DNA from 2 places in the Janthinobacterium sp. PSPC1-1 genome. Region 2 is predicted to be linked to the other one. Evidence: predicted binding sites of a transcription regulator. Region 2 holds the regulator's gene; the other holds the start of a gene.

Region 1 (7,843 bases), on a different contig from region 2:
CAGTACCACCACCACTTCGATCAGGCAGAGTATTCCCAAGCGCAAGCCCTTGGCATTCAGGTTGGCAAAGAACTGGGGACCGCCCGCATAGCCGAGGGCAAAGATGAACAGCATGAAAAAAACATTCTTGACGCTGGCGTCCAGCGTGATGCCCAGCTGGCCGATCAGCAGCGCGGCGATCAGGGTGCCGCACACGCCGCCCAGCTGGATGGGACCGAAGCGTATCTGCCCTACCGCGTAGCCCAGGGCCAGGGCCAGGAACAAGGCCAATTCCGGCACCTGGTGCAATACCGACGCGATCAAATCGAGCATGAGCAAACCTTCGAAAAGAGACGGTTGGTTACCCGTTCTCGGGCTGGCAGGTGCTGGCGGATGAACGGGTGTACAGAGTCCCGCGCAGCACCGGCCCTGAAGGCCCGTGCCGGGGAAATGTTGTTACGAGGAATCATGTTCGGTGAAAATTTTACAAGTGTCAACAGGTGTTCTATTGAACTCGCCTTGCGTTTCATCAAACATCCTGCGCACGATTGGAGCGATGGTTTGACACGGATCAACAAAACCACTAGTAATGATTTTGACGATACCAAAGTGCCTTGCGCGCCAGTGGCGTCTCCTCCGGCAAGTCGGGATTGGCGAGTTCCAGCATGTAGCGATGGGACAGCTTCAGGCCATCCGCGAGACGGCCGAAATGCTGCTGGAACAGCTGCGCGAAACTGCCATCGGCGAGCATGCTTTCCAGTCCGATTTCAATATGGCGTGCCAGTTCCGGCCGGTGCCTGCCGACAAAAAAGTACAGCGCGGCCGGGTAGCGGATGACCAGGTGGGTGTCTAGCGCCAGCGGCAATTGCGCGTGGCTGGCCAGCTCGCTTTGCGCCTCGATCACGGAACGGGGAAAGTAATCGATGCGCCCTGCCGCCAGTTGCCGGAACAGGCCTTCGTAGGTGCTCGAGGTGTCGAGGCGCAAGCCATTCGCTCGCAGGATGGCGGAGTCGGGCCAGTCGCGCATCTGGCCGGCAGACAGCCGCGCCAGCGCGGCGATGCTGTGCACGCCCCGCAGCAACTGCGGCTGGCGCGCCTGGATCAGGGCCACGCGCCAGCCGATCAGGCCACGGTCGATGGGGATGCGTACCGGCAGCAATTGCGCTTCGCGCGCGCGGCTCGTCATGGCCCACACGACGTCGACGCTGCCCGACGCCGTGGCGATTTCCTGCATGGCGCGCGTCTGCACCATGCGCAGTTCGGAGCGGCGCAATGCATACGCCTGGCCCGAACGCGCCAGCGCCTGTTGCAGCAAGGCCGTCACGTAGCCTTGCTGCGGATCATTGAGTGCCTGATGCCGCGGATACACGAGCGGCAGCGGCGGCGACGTGCTGGCGGCGGCCGCGCCCAACGGCCACAGGGCGGCAAGTTTGAGCAGGGGGCGGCGCTGCATGGCCCCTCCTTTCCAGCGCTTTCATAGCGTTCTTATCAGAATGGCAGTATCGCGCAGCAGAGCACGCTTGTCGACTGGAATAGGGCAAATGTGTATAAAACAACAGCAGTTACAGGCTGTCCCGGAGAGAGTGAATTAATCCAGATCAATAAAACCGCAAATAGAAAATAAATCTTGCGTGCTGCTCTGGACGGCATGCGCACCCCTCGCCTACGCTGTTTTTTTATCTGAAAAACAAGAGGAACCCATGCAGACAGCACGCTTGAATATTATCGGGATGGATCACGAAGGCTGCGCCGACAGGCTGACGGGCGCGCTCGAGGCCGTCACGGGTGTGGCCACCGTGAGCGTCTCGCTGGCGCGCCACGGCGCCACGGTGCAATTTGACGAACGGCTGGCCACGCAGGAGCGCCTGCTGGCGGCCGTCAACGACGCCGGCTTCATGGGCGAGGCCTCCGATGAGGAACAACTGCCGTCCTGCAGCGGCGCCTGCGGCCATTGCCGCCACTGAACGCCGGCTCCAGCCCTTCTCCGCTCCCCCTGCTCCGCTCAGCCCTCCCGCGCGCCCCGGTCGCGCAGATGCGCCAGCACGCGGCGCGGTCCCAGCGCCTGTAAATCGAACGGCGGCAGCTCGATGGCGTCGAGCGTATTCTTGAACAGCAGGCCCAGCTCCGTATCGCCTTCCAGGCTCAAACGACGGCTGAAGAACAGTGTGTCAGGATCTTCCTGGCGCCGCGCCAGCAGCATCAGGTCATGCACGCTGGCGGCGATGCACAGGTCCGGCACGTCCACATAACGCTCGGCCACGAACACCGTGCCCTGCCACTCGAAATCGAAGGCGATGCCCGCGTCGACCAGGCGCAGGCGCAGGCTGCGCCCCTCCAGGCTGCGCCGCACATCGTCGGGCAATTGCGGCGCCAGCAGGCGGTTCAGGCCTTGCACGAACAGCCAGGAGGCGGGATACGGCGGCAGCTTGGACAGCAATTCGGCCAGCGGTTCGGGCAGCCGGTACGACATGGCGGGCTTGCTCATGGCGGGCTTGGCCGGGATGGGCAATCTTTCCAGTTGATCTTGCATGGTGCTTCCTTTCGATGCGTTCAATGAGCGGCGTGCTGTTCCATGCCAGGCTGGCCGTGCCAGTAGCCGTCGCAGGCGCCGGCCGGCTGGCAGGCCGCCAGCTGGGCCTGGGCGCCCACGCCGCTGACCTGGCCGCGGCGGGCGCGGTCGAAAATGGCGATGACTTGTTCCGTATGCATGGCCTGCGGGCTGATGCGCGCCACCGCCACGCCCATGTCGCGCATGGCGTCGAGTTCGCGCACCAGGTTGTAGACGAGGGCAGACTGCGTCTGCGTGCCATTCAGTACGAGAAACGGCACTTCGTCGCGCGTGCGCAGCAGCAAGCCGTCCGGTTCTTCCAGGCAACTGTAGCCGCAGTCGTCCTTCGGCAGGTTGCGGTTGCGCGCCGTGAAACAGCGCGCGGAAAACGCCAGCGGCATGCGGCCGTAGGCGAACACTTCCGTCTCCAGCCCTTCCGGTTTCTGGCGCTGCATCTCGGCCAGCGCCGTCTGCCCCATTTCCAGCGGCATCACCCAGCGCCGCGCACCCAGGCGCGCCAGCAGTTGCAGGCTGGGGCCATTGAACAGGTTCAGATGGGGACCGGCGACGAAGGGCGCGCCCTTTTCCATGCAGTGCACGGCGCCCATGTCGTTGGCTTCGACCGTATAGCGGCCATTGCCCGTGATGCGGCGCAGGGTCGCCAGTTCGGCGCCCGCCTCGATCAGCGCCTGCGTCGACAGCACCACCTCTTTGCCGGCAGCGGCCAGCATGTCGGCGATATCGAGCCAGTCGGCCAGGCGCACTTCATGCCGGCGCGAACACACGGTTTCACCCAGGTACACGATCTCGACGGCGCTGCCAGAGATCTGCTGGTAAAACTCGAAGACGGTGGCGCGCGGCCAGTAGTACAGCAAAGGACCCAACGATAGTTTTAGCATGCCTTTTCCAGTATTTTTTAAGTTACAAAACCGTAGCGAGCGGCCCGCGGCGAGGCCGAGAAGCGCAGCCGTGCTCGAGCACGGTGAGCATCGCAGGCCGCGCCCCGGGACGCGCAGTAGATTTTGCTATTTCCAGGAGCGATGGTAGGCGCCTAAAGTGTGCTGCTGACCCTCGGCCAGCTTGTCCATGGCCGCCATCCAGCCCGGCTTGACGGCGTAGCGCGGATTGCCTTCGCGGCAGGCGTCGATCGCTTCGCGCCACACGCGCGTGACCTGCGCCACGTAGGCGGGACTGCGCTGGCGCCCTTCGATTTTCACGGCGCGCACGCCCATGGAAATCAGTTGCGGCAGCAGCGCCAGGGTATTCAAGCTGGCCGGCTCCTCGATCGCGTAATACTCTTCGTCATTGACTTCGAAACGCCCCTTGCACAGGGTCGGATAGCTGGCGTTTTCACCGGGCGCGTAGCGGTCGATCAGCACGCCGTTCAGGCGCGACTCCAGGCCATTCGGCGTTTCCAGCCAGCGCACGGCCTTGGCCGGCGAGCACACGCCGTGCGTGTTCGGCGCCTCGCCCGTCGCATACGACGACAGCGCGCAGCGCCCTTCGACCATCACGCACAGGCTGCCGAAACCGAACACTTCGATCTCCACCTCCGTCTTGGCTATCAGTTGTTCCACCTGCGCCATCGACAGCACGCGCGGCAGCACGGCGCGGGCGATGCCGAAGTGTTCATGGTAAAAATTGATGGCTTCGTAGTTGGTGGCCGAGCCCTGCACGGACAGGTGCAGGCGCAGCTGCGGCTGGTGCTGTGCCGCGTAGGCCATCAGACCCGGATCGGCGACGATCATGGCGTCGATGCCGGCTTGCGCGGCGCGGTCGATGGCGCTGCGCCACACGGCCCAGTTGTGCGGCTGCGGATAGGTGTTCAGCGCCAGCAGCACCTTGCGTCCGTACTGGTGGGCGTAGCGCACGCCCTCGGCGATGGCCTTCTCGTCGAAATTGAGGCCGGCGAAATTACGCGCATTGGTGGCGTCGCGAAAGCCCAGGTAAACGGTATCGGCGCCATTGTCGACGGCCGCTTTCAAGGCAGGCAGGCTGCCGGCGGGGCAGACCAGTTCCAGCGGTCCGGCCACGCGGGTGGCGGTAGTTGATTCAAGCATCATGATGTTCACAGTCCTGTATCGGCTCAGGGTGCAGACTATAGCCCCGCCCATGCTGCCCAGTCCTTGACGCAGGTGAAGGAATGCATGCATGGCTGGCGCACCTTCAACTTGCTTGACCTGGCTGTAAAATGCCCCACTTTTCTCCCTCTTCGATTGCCCACCATGACCCGCAAACCGCTGCTGATTTTCCTTCTGACCCTGTTCCTCACCGCGCTGCAAGTACAGTGGGCCGGCCCGGCCGATGGCTATGACGCGGGGACCATCTCCGTGCTGTCACCGGAAGTGCTGGGCGCCTATCCGGGCGTGCTGCTGCTGTTCCTGCTGGCCGTGTTCGCGCGCCGCCAACTGCCGCTGCTGCGTCAGGCCGCCATCTGCACGGGCCTGCTGGCCATCTATTGGCTGCTGGCGAACTACGTCACGTTCGATGCGCGCGTGGCCAGCTGGAGCACCTATACGCCACTGGAAATCTGGGCTCACGTACTGCCCGCCTCCGTCGCCAGCATCGCCGCCTGCGGCGCCGCGTTCTTTTGCGCGAGCTGGCTGATCCTGCGCGAAACGCGCTGGAACAAAACCGGCTGAGGTGGTTTTTTCACCTGGATCAAGGATACGCGAATCGCTTGCACGCCCCCTTTGACGGCACTACATTTAGTGGATAACCTTCATAAAAACACCGCATGTTGTGTTTATTGGAGGTTTCATGACGACGAATGCAGTTTCCCCCACACGCGGCCAGGTCGATGTCGCCGCGTCCATCAATGAATACCTGGAGCGGCGCGACTGGCGCGTCAACGCCAACGCCAACCAGGGTTACTCGCTGGGTGGCCTGATCCTCAATGTGTCGGGCAAGGTCATCGCCAACTACTGGCTGGACCAGGTGTATCCGCCGGAAGTGGGCGCGGCGCACCGCGAAGCGGCGCTGCACATCCACGACCTCGACATGCTGGCCGGCTACTGCGCCGGCTGGTCGCTGCGCACCCTGCTGCATGAAGGCTTGAATGGCGTGCCGGGCAAGATCGAATCGGGCCCGCCGAAACACATGTCGAGCGCCATCGGCCAGATCGTCAATTTTCTGGGTACCCTGCAAAACGAATGGGCCGGCGCCCAGGCGTTCAGCTCCTTCGACACCTACATGGCGCCGTACATCCGCAAGGACAGCCTGCGCTACGAAGACGTGCGCCAGTACATGCAGGAGCTGATCTTCAACCTCAACGTGCCATCGCGCTGGGGCACGCAGACGCCGTTTACCAACCTCACGTTCGACTGGGTCTGCCCGGACGACCTGCGCGAGCAGATTCCCGTCATCGCCGGCCAGGAGATGGACTTCAGCTATGGCGAGCTGCAGGCCGAGATGGACATGATCAACCGCGCCTACATCGAGATCATGATGGCGGGCGACGCCAAGGGCAGAGTCTTCACCTTTCCCATCCCCACCTATAACATCACCGAGGATTTCGACTGGCATAGCGAAAATGCGGAACGCCTGTTCGAGATGACTGCCCGCTACGGCCTGCCCTACTTCCAGAATTTCATCAATTCGGAACTCAAGCCGAACATGATCCGCTCCATGTGCTGCCGCTTGCAGCTGGACTTGCGCGAACTGCTGAAACGGGGCAATGGCCTGTTCGGTTCCGCCGAGCAGACGGGCTCCCTGGGCGTGGTCACTATCAACTGCGCGCGCCTGGGCCACTTGTGGCGCGGCGACGAGGCAGCGCTGCTGGCCGACCTGGACCGCCTGCTGGAACTGGGCAAAGTCAGCCTGGAAATCAAGCGCCGCACCATCGAAGAACTGATGCAGCAAGGCTTGTTCCCCTACACGAAGCGCTACCTGGGCACCCTGCGCAACCACTTTTCCACGCTGGGCGTGAACGGCATCAACGAGATGATCCGCAATTTCAGCGGCGACGCTTACGACATCACGTCCGCCGAGGGCCATGCGCTGGCGATCCGCCTGCTCGACCACGTGCGCGCCCGCATGGTGGCCTTCCAGGAAGAGACGGGCCACATGTACAACCTGGAAGCGACGCCGGCCGAGGGCACCACCTACCGCTTCGCCCGCGAAGACCACAAGCGCTATCCCGCCATTTTGCAGGCGGGCACCGTCGACAACCCGTATTACACGAACTCGTCGCAACTGCCCGTGGGCCATACGGACGACCCGTTCGAGGCGCTGGAATTGCAGGACGCGCTGCAGCGCAAGTACACGGGCGGCACGGTGTTGCACCTGTACATGACGGAAGCGCTGTCGGATGCGAATGCCTGCCGCGAACTGGTCAAACGCGCGCTGAGCCGCTTTTCGCTGCCCTACATCACGGTCACCCCCACCTTTTCCATCTGCCCGCGCCACGGCTACCTGGCCGGCAAACATGAATTCTGCCCCACCTGCGACGCGGAACTGATCGCCCGCAAACAAGCCCACCCTGTTCCATCACTTGAGGAAACACCATGAACGCACGTCCCGACTTCACTCCCGCCATCACCCTGCTCGACAGCGAACGCCAGCGCTGCGAAATCTGGACGCGCGTGATGGGCTACCACCGCCCCGTCGCCTCGTTCAACATCGGCAAGCAGGGCGAATTCCACGAGCGCCAGTACTTTACGGAAGCGAGCGCCCGGGTTGGCCAGCCCGCCTGCCGTGGCTGAGTTGAAAGTGGGCGGCCTGACGCCCTTTTCCGCCACCGACTACCCGGGCAAGCTGGCCGCCGTGGTGTTCGTGCAGGGCTGCCCCTGGCGTTGCGGCTATTGCCACAATCCCCATCTGCAGGCGCGCACGCCGCAGGGCACCATGCCCTGGCAGGACGTACTGACCTGGCTGCGCCGCCGCGTGGGCCTGGTCGACGCCGTCGTCTTCAGCGGCGGCGAAGCGTGCATGGACCCGGCGCTGGCGCGCGCCATGCAGGACGTCAGGGAACTGGGGTTCGGCATCGGCCTGCATACGGCCTGCATCTATCCGCAGCGCCTTCAGGAAGTGCTGCCCCTGGTCGATTGGGTGGGCTTCGACATCAAGGCGCCGTTTGCCGACTATCGTCATGTGACCCGCGTGGCCGGTAGCGGCGACCCGGCGCGCGCCTGCCTGGACGCCATCCTCGCCAGCGGCGTGGCCTACGAATGCCGCACCACTACCCACCCGGACTTGCTGCCGGACGAACAACTGCTGGCCCTGGCCAGCACCCTGGCCGCGAAAGGCGTCGACAACTACGTGCTGCAGCAGTTCCGCGCCGAAGGCTGCCAGGATGCGGCGCTGGCCGGCCGCCCC
Region 2 (7,843 bases):
GTTTTCCGACAAACTGGCCGCCTTCACCTTCTGGGGCTGGCAAGCTGTGATCCTGTGCGCGGTCGTCACCCTGCCCATGGGCCTGACACGCGGCAAGGAATACGCCGAGCTGGAATGGCCTATCGCCATCCTCATCGCCGTCGTCTGGATCGCCTACGCCATCGTGTTCTTCGGCACACTGATCAAGCGCAAGGTCAAGCATATCTACGTGGCCAACTGGTTCTTCGGCGCCTACATTCTGGCCGTGACGATTTTGCACGTGGTCAATGGCGCCGTCATGCCAGCCTCGTTCACCAAGTCGTATTCCGCCTATGCGGGCGTACAGGACGCCATGATCCAGTGGTGGTACGGCCATAACGCGGTGGGTTTCATCCTGACCGCCGGCTACTTGGGCATGGTCTACTACTTCATCCCGAAACAGGCCGAGCGCCCCGTGTACTCGTACCGCCTGTCCATCGTCCACTTCTGGGCGCTGATCTTCACCTACATGTGGGCGGGCCCGCATCACCTGCACTACACGGCATTGCCTGACTGGACGCAATCGATCGGCATGGTCTTCTCGCTGGTCCTGCTGGCACCAAGCTGGGGCGGCATGATCAACGGCATCATGACCCTGTCGGGCGCCTGGCACAAGCTGCGCACCGATCCGATCCTGAAATTCATGATCGTCTCGCTGTCGTTCTACGGTATCGCCACCTTCGAAGGTCCGATGATGTCGATCAAGACCATCAACTCGCTGTCGCACTACACCGACTGGACCGTTGCACACGTGCATGCGGGCGCCCTGGGCTGGGTGGGCTTCATCACCATGGGTTCGATCTACTATCTGTTGCCACGCCTGGCGGGCCGCACGCAGATGCACAGCACGCGTTTGGTCGATGTGCACTTCTGGGTGGCCACCATCGGCATCGTGCTGTACATCGCCGCAATGTGGATCGCCGGCGTGATGCAGGGCCTGATGTGGCGTGCGGTCAATCCGGACGGCACCCTGACCTACACCTTTGTCGAGAGCGTGAAAGCAACGTATCCGTACTACGTGGTGCGCGTGGCCGGTGGCCTGCTGTACCTGTCGGGTATGTGCATCATGGGCTACAACACCTGGATGACCTTGCGCGGCAGCAAACTCCCCGTCGCCCGCATTCCGGAACTGAACGCGGCGCACGCCTGATAGGAGCAAAAGCAAATGAAATTTTCACATGCATGGATTGAGAGAAACCCCTGGCTGCTGATCGCCCTGGTCACGGTAGTGATCAGCATCGGCGGCGCCGTCGAGATCATTCCCCTGTTCTTCCAGAAGAGCACGACGGAACCGGTCGCCGGCCTGAAGCCGTATTCGCCGCTGCGCCTGGCGGGCCGCGACATTTACGTGCGCGAAGGCTGCTACAACTGCCACTCGCAGATGGTACGTCCGCTGCGCGCGGAAACGGAACGCTATGGCCACTATTCGGTCGCTGGCGAGTTCGTCTACGACCGTCCGTTCCAGTGGGGTTCCAAGCGCACGGGGCCGGATCTGGCCCGCGTGGGCGCCCGCTACAGCGATGAATGGCATCGCACGCACTTGAACAACCCGCGCGACGTGGTGCCCGAGTCGAACATGCCGGCCTACCCATGGCTGGCGAAGACCAAGCTGGTGCCTGACGACATCATGCCGAAGATGCGCGCCCTGCAACGCCTGGGCCAGCCGTACAGCGATGCGGAAATCACCGCCGGCCCGGCGCAGCTGCAGGACAAGACGGAAGAAGACGCCCTGGTCGCCTATCTGCAAGGCCTCGGTACATTAATCAAAACAAGGAATTAGCATGGCAATCGAGAACCTGTTTGACAGCGCCAGCAGCGTCATGACGGTGGTTTCCTTTACGACGTTCGTAGGCATCCTGTGGTGGACGTTCAGCCGCAGCAATAGCGACTTCGACGCGGCGGCGCGCCTGCCGTTCGACGACGAGGCGCTCGACTACGCGGCCGATGCCGCACCGGCACAAGGGGAGCGCAACCATGGCTGATTTTACCAATGGCTTCTGGAATATCTACATCGTCGTGCTGTCCCTGCTGGGCATCATCGGCTGCGGCGTGCTGCTGTACTCGCAGTCGAAAATCAAAGTGGTCGAAGGCGCGCCTGCCGACGGCACCACGGGCCACGTCTGGGACGAGGACTTGAAGGAACTCAACACGCCGATGCCGCGCTGGTGGATGTGGTTGTTCTACATCACCATCGTCTTCGCCCTGGCGTATCTGTTCCTGTACCCGGGCCTGGGCACCTATGCCGGCAGCCTGGGCTGGAAATCGACGGGCCAGTACGAGGAAGAGCTGAAGAAGGCGGAAGCCGACTACGGTCCCCTGTTCAACAAGTACCTGAGCCAGGACTTGAAGACGGTGGCCGCCGATCCGCAGGCACTGGCCATCGGCCAGCGTTTGTTCCTGACCTACTGCGCGCAATGCCACGGTTCGGATGCGCGCGGCAACAAGGGCTTCCCCAACCTGACCGACAAGGACTGGCTGTATGGCGGTGAACCCGACATCATCAAGACCACCATCCTGCATGGCCGCAATGGGCAGATGCCACCGATGGGTGCCGCCCTGGGCTCCGAAAAGGATGTCGAGAACGTGGCCCATTATGTGCTGAGCCTGTCCGGTTCCACCTCGGACCCCGTCAAATCCGTGCTGGGCAAAGCCAAGTTCGGCGCCTGCATGGCCTGTCATGGCGCCGATGCGAAGGGCAATCAGATGCTCGGTTCGCCTAACCTGACGGACAAGATCTGGCTGTACGGCGGCAGTGCTGATACCATCATGGAAACCGTACGCAAGGGACGCAGCAACACCATGCCGGCCTTCAGCGATTTCCTCGGCGAGTCCAAGGTCCACGTGCTGTCGGCGTATGTCTGGAGCCTGTCGAATCCACAGACGCCCGTGAAATGATGTAATGGAACCTCAAGTCATCAAGATGTATGCGGCCCGCGAGCAGATCTACCCTCGCGAGGCCAAAGGACGCTACGCTACCTGGCGATGGGTATGCGTATGGCTTACCCAGCTGGCGTTCTACGGCTTGCCGTGGTTGACCTGGAATGGCAGGCAAGCCCTGCTGTTCGATTTGACCACGCGCAAGTTCTACATTTTCGGCGTCGTGCTGTGGCCCCAGGATTTCATCTATCTGGCGGCCCTGCTGATCATCTGTGCGTATTTGTTGTTTCTCGTCACGGCCATCGCCGGGCGGGTGTGGTGCGGGTTCTCTTGCCCGCAAACGGTATACACGGAAATCTTCCTGTGGGTCGAACGCCGCATCGAGGGCACGCGCAGCGCGCGCATGGCCCTCGACAAGCAGGGACCCTCCGTGCGCAAGGCCTTCAAGAAGACGGCCAAGCACCTGGCATGGGGCGCCATCGCCCTGTGGACGGGCTTTACCTTTGTCGGCTATTTCACGCCGATCAAGGAACTGGCGCGCGAGGTGACCACCCTCAATTTCGGTCCCTGGGAATGGTTCTGGGTCTTGTTCTACAGCCTGGCAACCTACGGCAACGCGGGCTGGCTGCGCGAGCAGGTGTGCAAATACATGTGCCCCTACGCGCGCTTCCAGAGCGCCATGTTCGACCAGGACACCCTGATCATCACCTACGATGCCAAGCGCGGCGAACCGCGTGGCGCCATCAGCAAGAAGGCCGGCAACAACGACAAGCTGGGCGACTGCATCGACTGCACCCTGTGCGTGCAAGTGTGTCCGACCGGCATCGATATCCGCAACGGCCTGCAGTATGAATGCATCGGCTGCGCCGCCTGCGTCGATGCCTGCAATACCGTGATGGACAAGGTCGACCGGCCGCGGGGACTGGTACGCTACAGTACCGACCATGCGATGGAAAACAACTTCAATTCGAAGCAGATCCGCCAGCGCGCCATGCGCCCGCGCGTGCTGATCTACACTTCCATCCTGGCCCTGATCATCATCGCCGTGTGTACCTCGCTGGCGCTGCGCACGCCCCTGAAAATGGACGTCATCCGCGACCGCGGTTCGATGGGACGCGAAGTGGAAGACGGCATGATCGAAAACGTCTACCGCTTGCAGATCATGAACACCTCGGAGCAAATCCAGCATTTTAAAATCAGCGCTTCCGGCTTGCCGGGTCTGACCTTGCTGACGCGCGAAGAGGTGACCTTGCAGCCGACAGAAACGCTGGGTTGGCCGATCCGCCTGCGCGTGCCGCATGGCGTGGGCGAGAAGGGTTCGAACAAGATTGCAGTCGAGCTACAATCGCTGGACAACCCATCGTTGCATGTGCGTGAAAGCGCGGTATTCATCGTGCCGCGGTGATGTTGATTCGGGGTCGGACCCTCTGGGTCCGACCCCGGTATTTCGCCGTAGGGGTAGCATCAAACATGCGTTAGCTTTACTTTATTTTCAACCCAGAAGCAAAAGCTGGGGTCAGACCCAAAGGGTCTGACCCCAAGGAGAACAAAATGTCCGACAGTCTCAAGCTGCAAGCCCCCGTTGCCCCGTGGTACAAGCATCGCTGGCCATGGCTGCTGATGATCGGTCCCGGCCTGTCCGTGGTCGTCGGCAGCTTCATGGGCTATATCGCGTTTACGCAGCCTGATGCGCTGGTGGTGGGCGACTATTACAAGCAGGGCAAGGCGATCAACCAGGATTTGAAGCGCGACACGATCGCCAGCGACCTGGCGATGGATACCAGCCTGTCCTATGATGTGGCACAGGCGCGCCTGAGTGGTTCCGTGCACAGCTTCGGCAAGGCTTACCAGGGTCCGCTGCAGCTGCATCTGGCGCATGCGACCTTGCCGGAAAAGGATATCAAGCTGCTGGTGCAGCCCGATGCGGCGGGCAATTTTTCCGTGGCGCTGCCGATGCTCGAGCGCAGCCGCTGGCAAGTACTGGTGGAAAACGACAAACGCGAGTGGCGCCTGTCCGGCATCTGGACCTGGCCGCTGCAGCGCAGCATCGCGCTGCATGCGGATGAAGAGCTATAACGTACAGCGCCGGGAAAAAACCGTAGCGAGCGGCAGTGATTTGTGGCTAAGAAGCGCAGCTGTGCTAGAGCACAGCGAGCATCGCAGGCCGCAAAGCGCGACGCGCAGTAGGTTTTGACGGTGCTGTTATTTGCAGACGTCCGTGCCGGCTGTAATGGCTTTCAACTTGGCGGGCTGCAAAATCTCGATCTCGCGGTTGGAGACGCGCAGCCAGCCTTCCTTCTTGAATTTCGACAATAAACGGCTGACGCTCTCGATGGTCAGCCCCAGGTAATTGCCGATTTCCTCGCGCGACATGCGCAGCTGAAATTTGCTAGCCGAATAGCCGCGCGCTTCATAGCGCGAGGCCAGGTTGACGATAAAGGCGGCAAAACGCTGGGTCGCCTGCATATTGCCCAGCAACAGCATGACGCTTTGCTCGCGCGTGATTTCCTGGCTCATCATGCGATGGAAATGGCGCAGCAGGGTCGGCATATTGCCCAGCAACTGTTCCAGGCTGGAAAACGGAATTTCACACACTTCGCTGTCTTCCAGCGCCACCGCATTACAGTGGTGGCGGTCGGCGCTGATGGCGTCCATGCCCAGCAGTTCGCCAGCCATCTGGAAACCCGTCACCTGCTCTTCACCGCCCGGATTGATCTGGTACGTCTTGAAGTGCCCCAGGCGGATCGCGTACAGATTCTGGAACGAGTCGCCGATGCGGAACAGCGAGGCACCGCGCACGATCTTGCGGCGGCGGCCGATGATCTGGTCCAGCCTGTCCATGTCGCCCACATCGAGGCCCATCGGCAGGCACAATTGATGCATGCTGCAGGTCGAGCATCGCGCACGCAACGCTTCCACGGTCACTGTGGGCATGGTGGGAGTGAGTAGCGCTTCAGTCATGTCGGTACCTTTTAGAAAATGCAATAACGAGTTTACTGCATACAGGGTTGCCGTGTGCCAATTTCACCGCATTTCCGCTGAATAAACGACGTTCTAACCTTGATTATATGGCAACATCATTAAAAGCCCATGTGGGAAAGGCAATTTGCGCGGCGCCGCTTGCCAAGTTGATGTATTGATAGGAAAATTCCCGACAGCATTAGCTGCCGCCTGTACCGCCCGGTACTGAAAAGGAAATCATGAAGCCTCTCGGCATCAAAGCAAAAGTCGCGCTGGCCACCAGCCTGACCTCGATCGCCATGATCGCGCTGGTCACCATGATACAGGTGCAGCACATGCGCGCCGACTTCACCCGAGTACTGCTGAGCCAGCAGTCTGCCCTGATCACCCGCACCGCTGCCGAACTCGACGACAAGCTGGGCATGCTGCTGCAGATCGTCACGCTGACGGCCAGGCAGCAGCCGCCGGAATTGATCGCCCAGCCAGCCCAATTGCGCGAATACTATGCGCGCCGCTCGATGCTGGTACTGTTCGACGACGTGCTGGTGCTCGATGCGCAAGGCGCCGTCGTGGCCGACATGCCGGAAGTGGCGGGGCGCGCCGGCATCAACGTCGCCGAGCGCGAGTATTTCCAGACCGTCCTGCGCACGCGCCAGCCCATGATCACCGAGCCGATGCTGGGCAAGTCGAGCGGCATGCCCATCGTGCAGATGGTGGCGCCCGTGCTCACGGCCGATGGCCAGGTGGCCGGCGTGGTGATCGGTGTGCTGCGCCTGTACAAGGACAACCTGTTGGGACGCCTGCGCTCGGAAAAGATCGGCAAGAGCGGCTATTACTTCATCCTCACGCGCGGCGCCGTGCCGCGCTATGTGCTGCACCCCGATACCAGCCGCTTGCTGCAGCCGCGCCAGCCGAACGCCAACCTGACGACGACCCAGTTGCTGAAGAACGATGGCGAAGGCAGCATGGTCAGCACCAACAGCCGCGGCATCACGGCCGTCAACAGCTTCAAGCGCCTGAAATCGGTGAACTGGCTGCTGGCCGCCTCGCTGCCTCTCGATGATGCCTTCGAACCGTTCGATGGCGTGCTGTACCGGCTGGTGCTGTGGAGCGTCCTCGCTTCGCTGCTGGCCGCGTTTATTCTGGGCTGGGTCACCGTGCGCCTGCTGTCGCCGCTGGTGCACCTGCGCGACACGCTGCAAGCCATGCGCACCAGTGGCAGCCGCTTCACGCCCGTGCCGGTGCGGCAGCGCGACGAGATCGGCGAACTGACGGAAGCGTTCAACAGCCTGATGAGCGAACGCGACCGCCTGCAGCAGGAACTCGAAGCGCGTGCGGCGGAGCTGGAACAGGAACGCGACCGGGCCGAGGCGGCCAACCGCGCGAAGAGCGATTTCGTGGCCAACATGAGCCATGAAATCCGCACGCCCCTGAATGCCGTACTGGGCATGGTGTATTTGCTGGGCAATACCAAGCTCGATACGGAACAGCGCAAGTATCTGACCATGGTGCGCGTGGCGGGCCAGTCGCTGCTGGGCATCCTCAACGACGTGCTCGACTATTCGAAGATCGAGGCGCGCCGCATGGAGTTGTCGCCCGTCGAATTCGACCTCGACGAGGTCATGAACACGCTGGCCACGACGATGACCATGAATGCGGGCGAAAAGGAGCTGGAACTGGCCATCGCCGTCGAGCCGGACGTGCCGCGGCGCCTGGTGGGCGACGCCCAGCGCCTGCAGCAGATCCTCGTCAACCTGGCCGGCAACGCCATCAAGTTTACGGAGAGCGGCGAAGTGGTGGTGGCCGTCAGCCTGGCCGAAAGCCAACAAGGCCGCGCCTGGCTGCGCTTCGAAGTGCGCGACACGGGCATCGGCATGACGGAGTTGCAGCAACAGCAGCTGTTTGCCGCCTTTTCACAGGGCGACCAGAGCATCACGCGGCGCTTCGGCGGCACGGGCCTGGGCCTGGCCATCAGCAAGCAGCTGAT

What was found. The regulator FNR, encoded in region 2, switches genes on or off when oxygen is low (the NO sensors DNR and NnrR bind a similar motif). The targets are predictions, from matches to a motif close to TTGATNNNNATCAA.
Region 1: ubiU (ubiquinone anaerobic biosynthesis protein UbiU) is a predicted target of FNR. The motif match lies at 4,654-4,667, and genes of this name have one in related genera.

The regions. Positions count from the first base shown of each region.
Region 1 is NZ_JAFCWP010000014.1:19,490-27,332, reverse strand. Features, by position in the region: gene aspT (aspartate-alanine antiporter) at 1-312, opposite strand, end outside; gene ACP7EG_RS27175 (substrate-binding periplasmic protein) at 563-1,432, opposite strand; gene ACP7EG_RS27170 (heavy-metal-associated domain-containing protein) at 1,680-1,943, shown strand; gene ubiT (ubiquinone anaerobic biosynthesis accessory factor UbiT) at 1,982-2,509, opposite strand; gene ubiV (ubiquinone anaerobic biosynthesis protein UbiV) at 2,530-3,426, opposite strand; gene ubiU (ubiquinone anaerobic biosynthesis protein UbiU) at 3,553-4,590, opposite strand; gene ACP7EG_RS27150 (hypothetical protein) at 4,753-5,169, shown strand; gene ACP7EG_RS27145 (ribonucleoside triphosphate reductase) at 5,288-7,036, shown strand; gene nrdD (anaerobic ribonucleoside-triphosphate reductase) at 7,033-7,230, shown strand; gene ACP7EG_RS27135 (anaerobic ribonucleoside-triphosphate reductase activating protein) at 7,223-7,843, shown strand, end outside.
Region 2 is NZ_JAFCWP010000002.1:61,433-69,275, forward strand. Features, by position in the region: gene ccoN (cytochrome-c oxidase, cbb3-type subunit I) at 1-1,168, shown strand, start outside; gene ccoO (cytochrome-c oxidase, cbb3-type subunit II) at 1,184-1,798, shown strand; gene ACP7EG_RS07810 (cbb3-type cytochrome oxidase subunit 3) at 1,800-2,000, shown strand; gene ccoP (cytochrome-c oxidase, cbb3-type subunit III) at 1,993-2,913, shown strand; gene ccoG (cytochrome c oxidase accessory protein CcoG) at 2,918-4,300, shown strand; gene ACP7EG_RS07825 (FixH family protein) at 4,447-4,971, shown strand; gene fnr (fumarate/nitrate reduction transcriptional regulator Fnr) at 5,098-5,856, opposite strand; gene ACP7EG_RS07835 (response regulator) at 6,096-7,843, shown strand, end outside.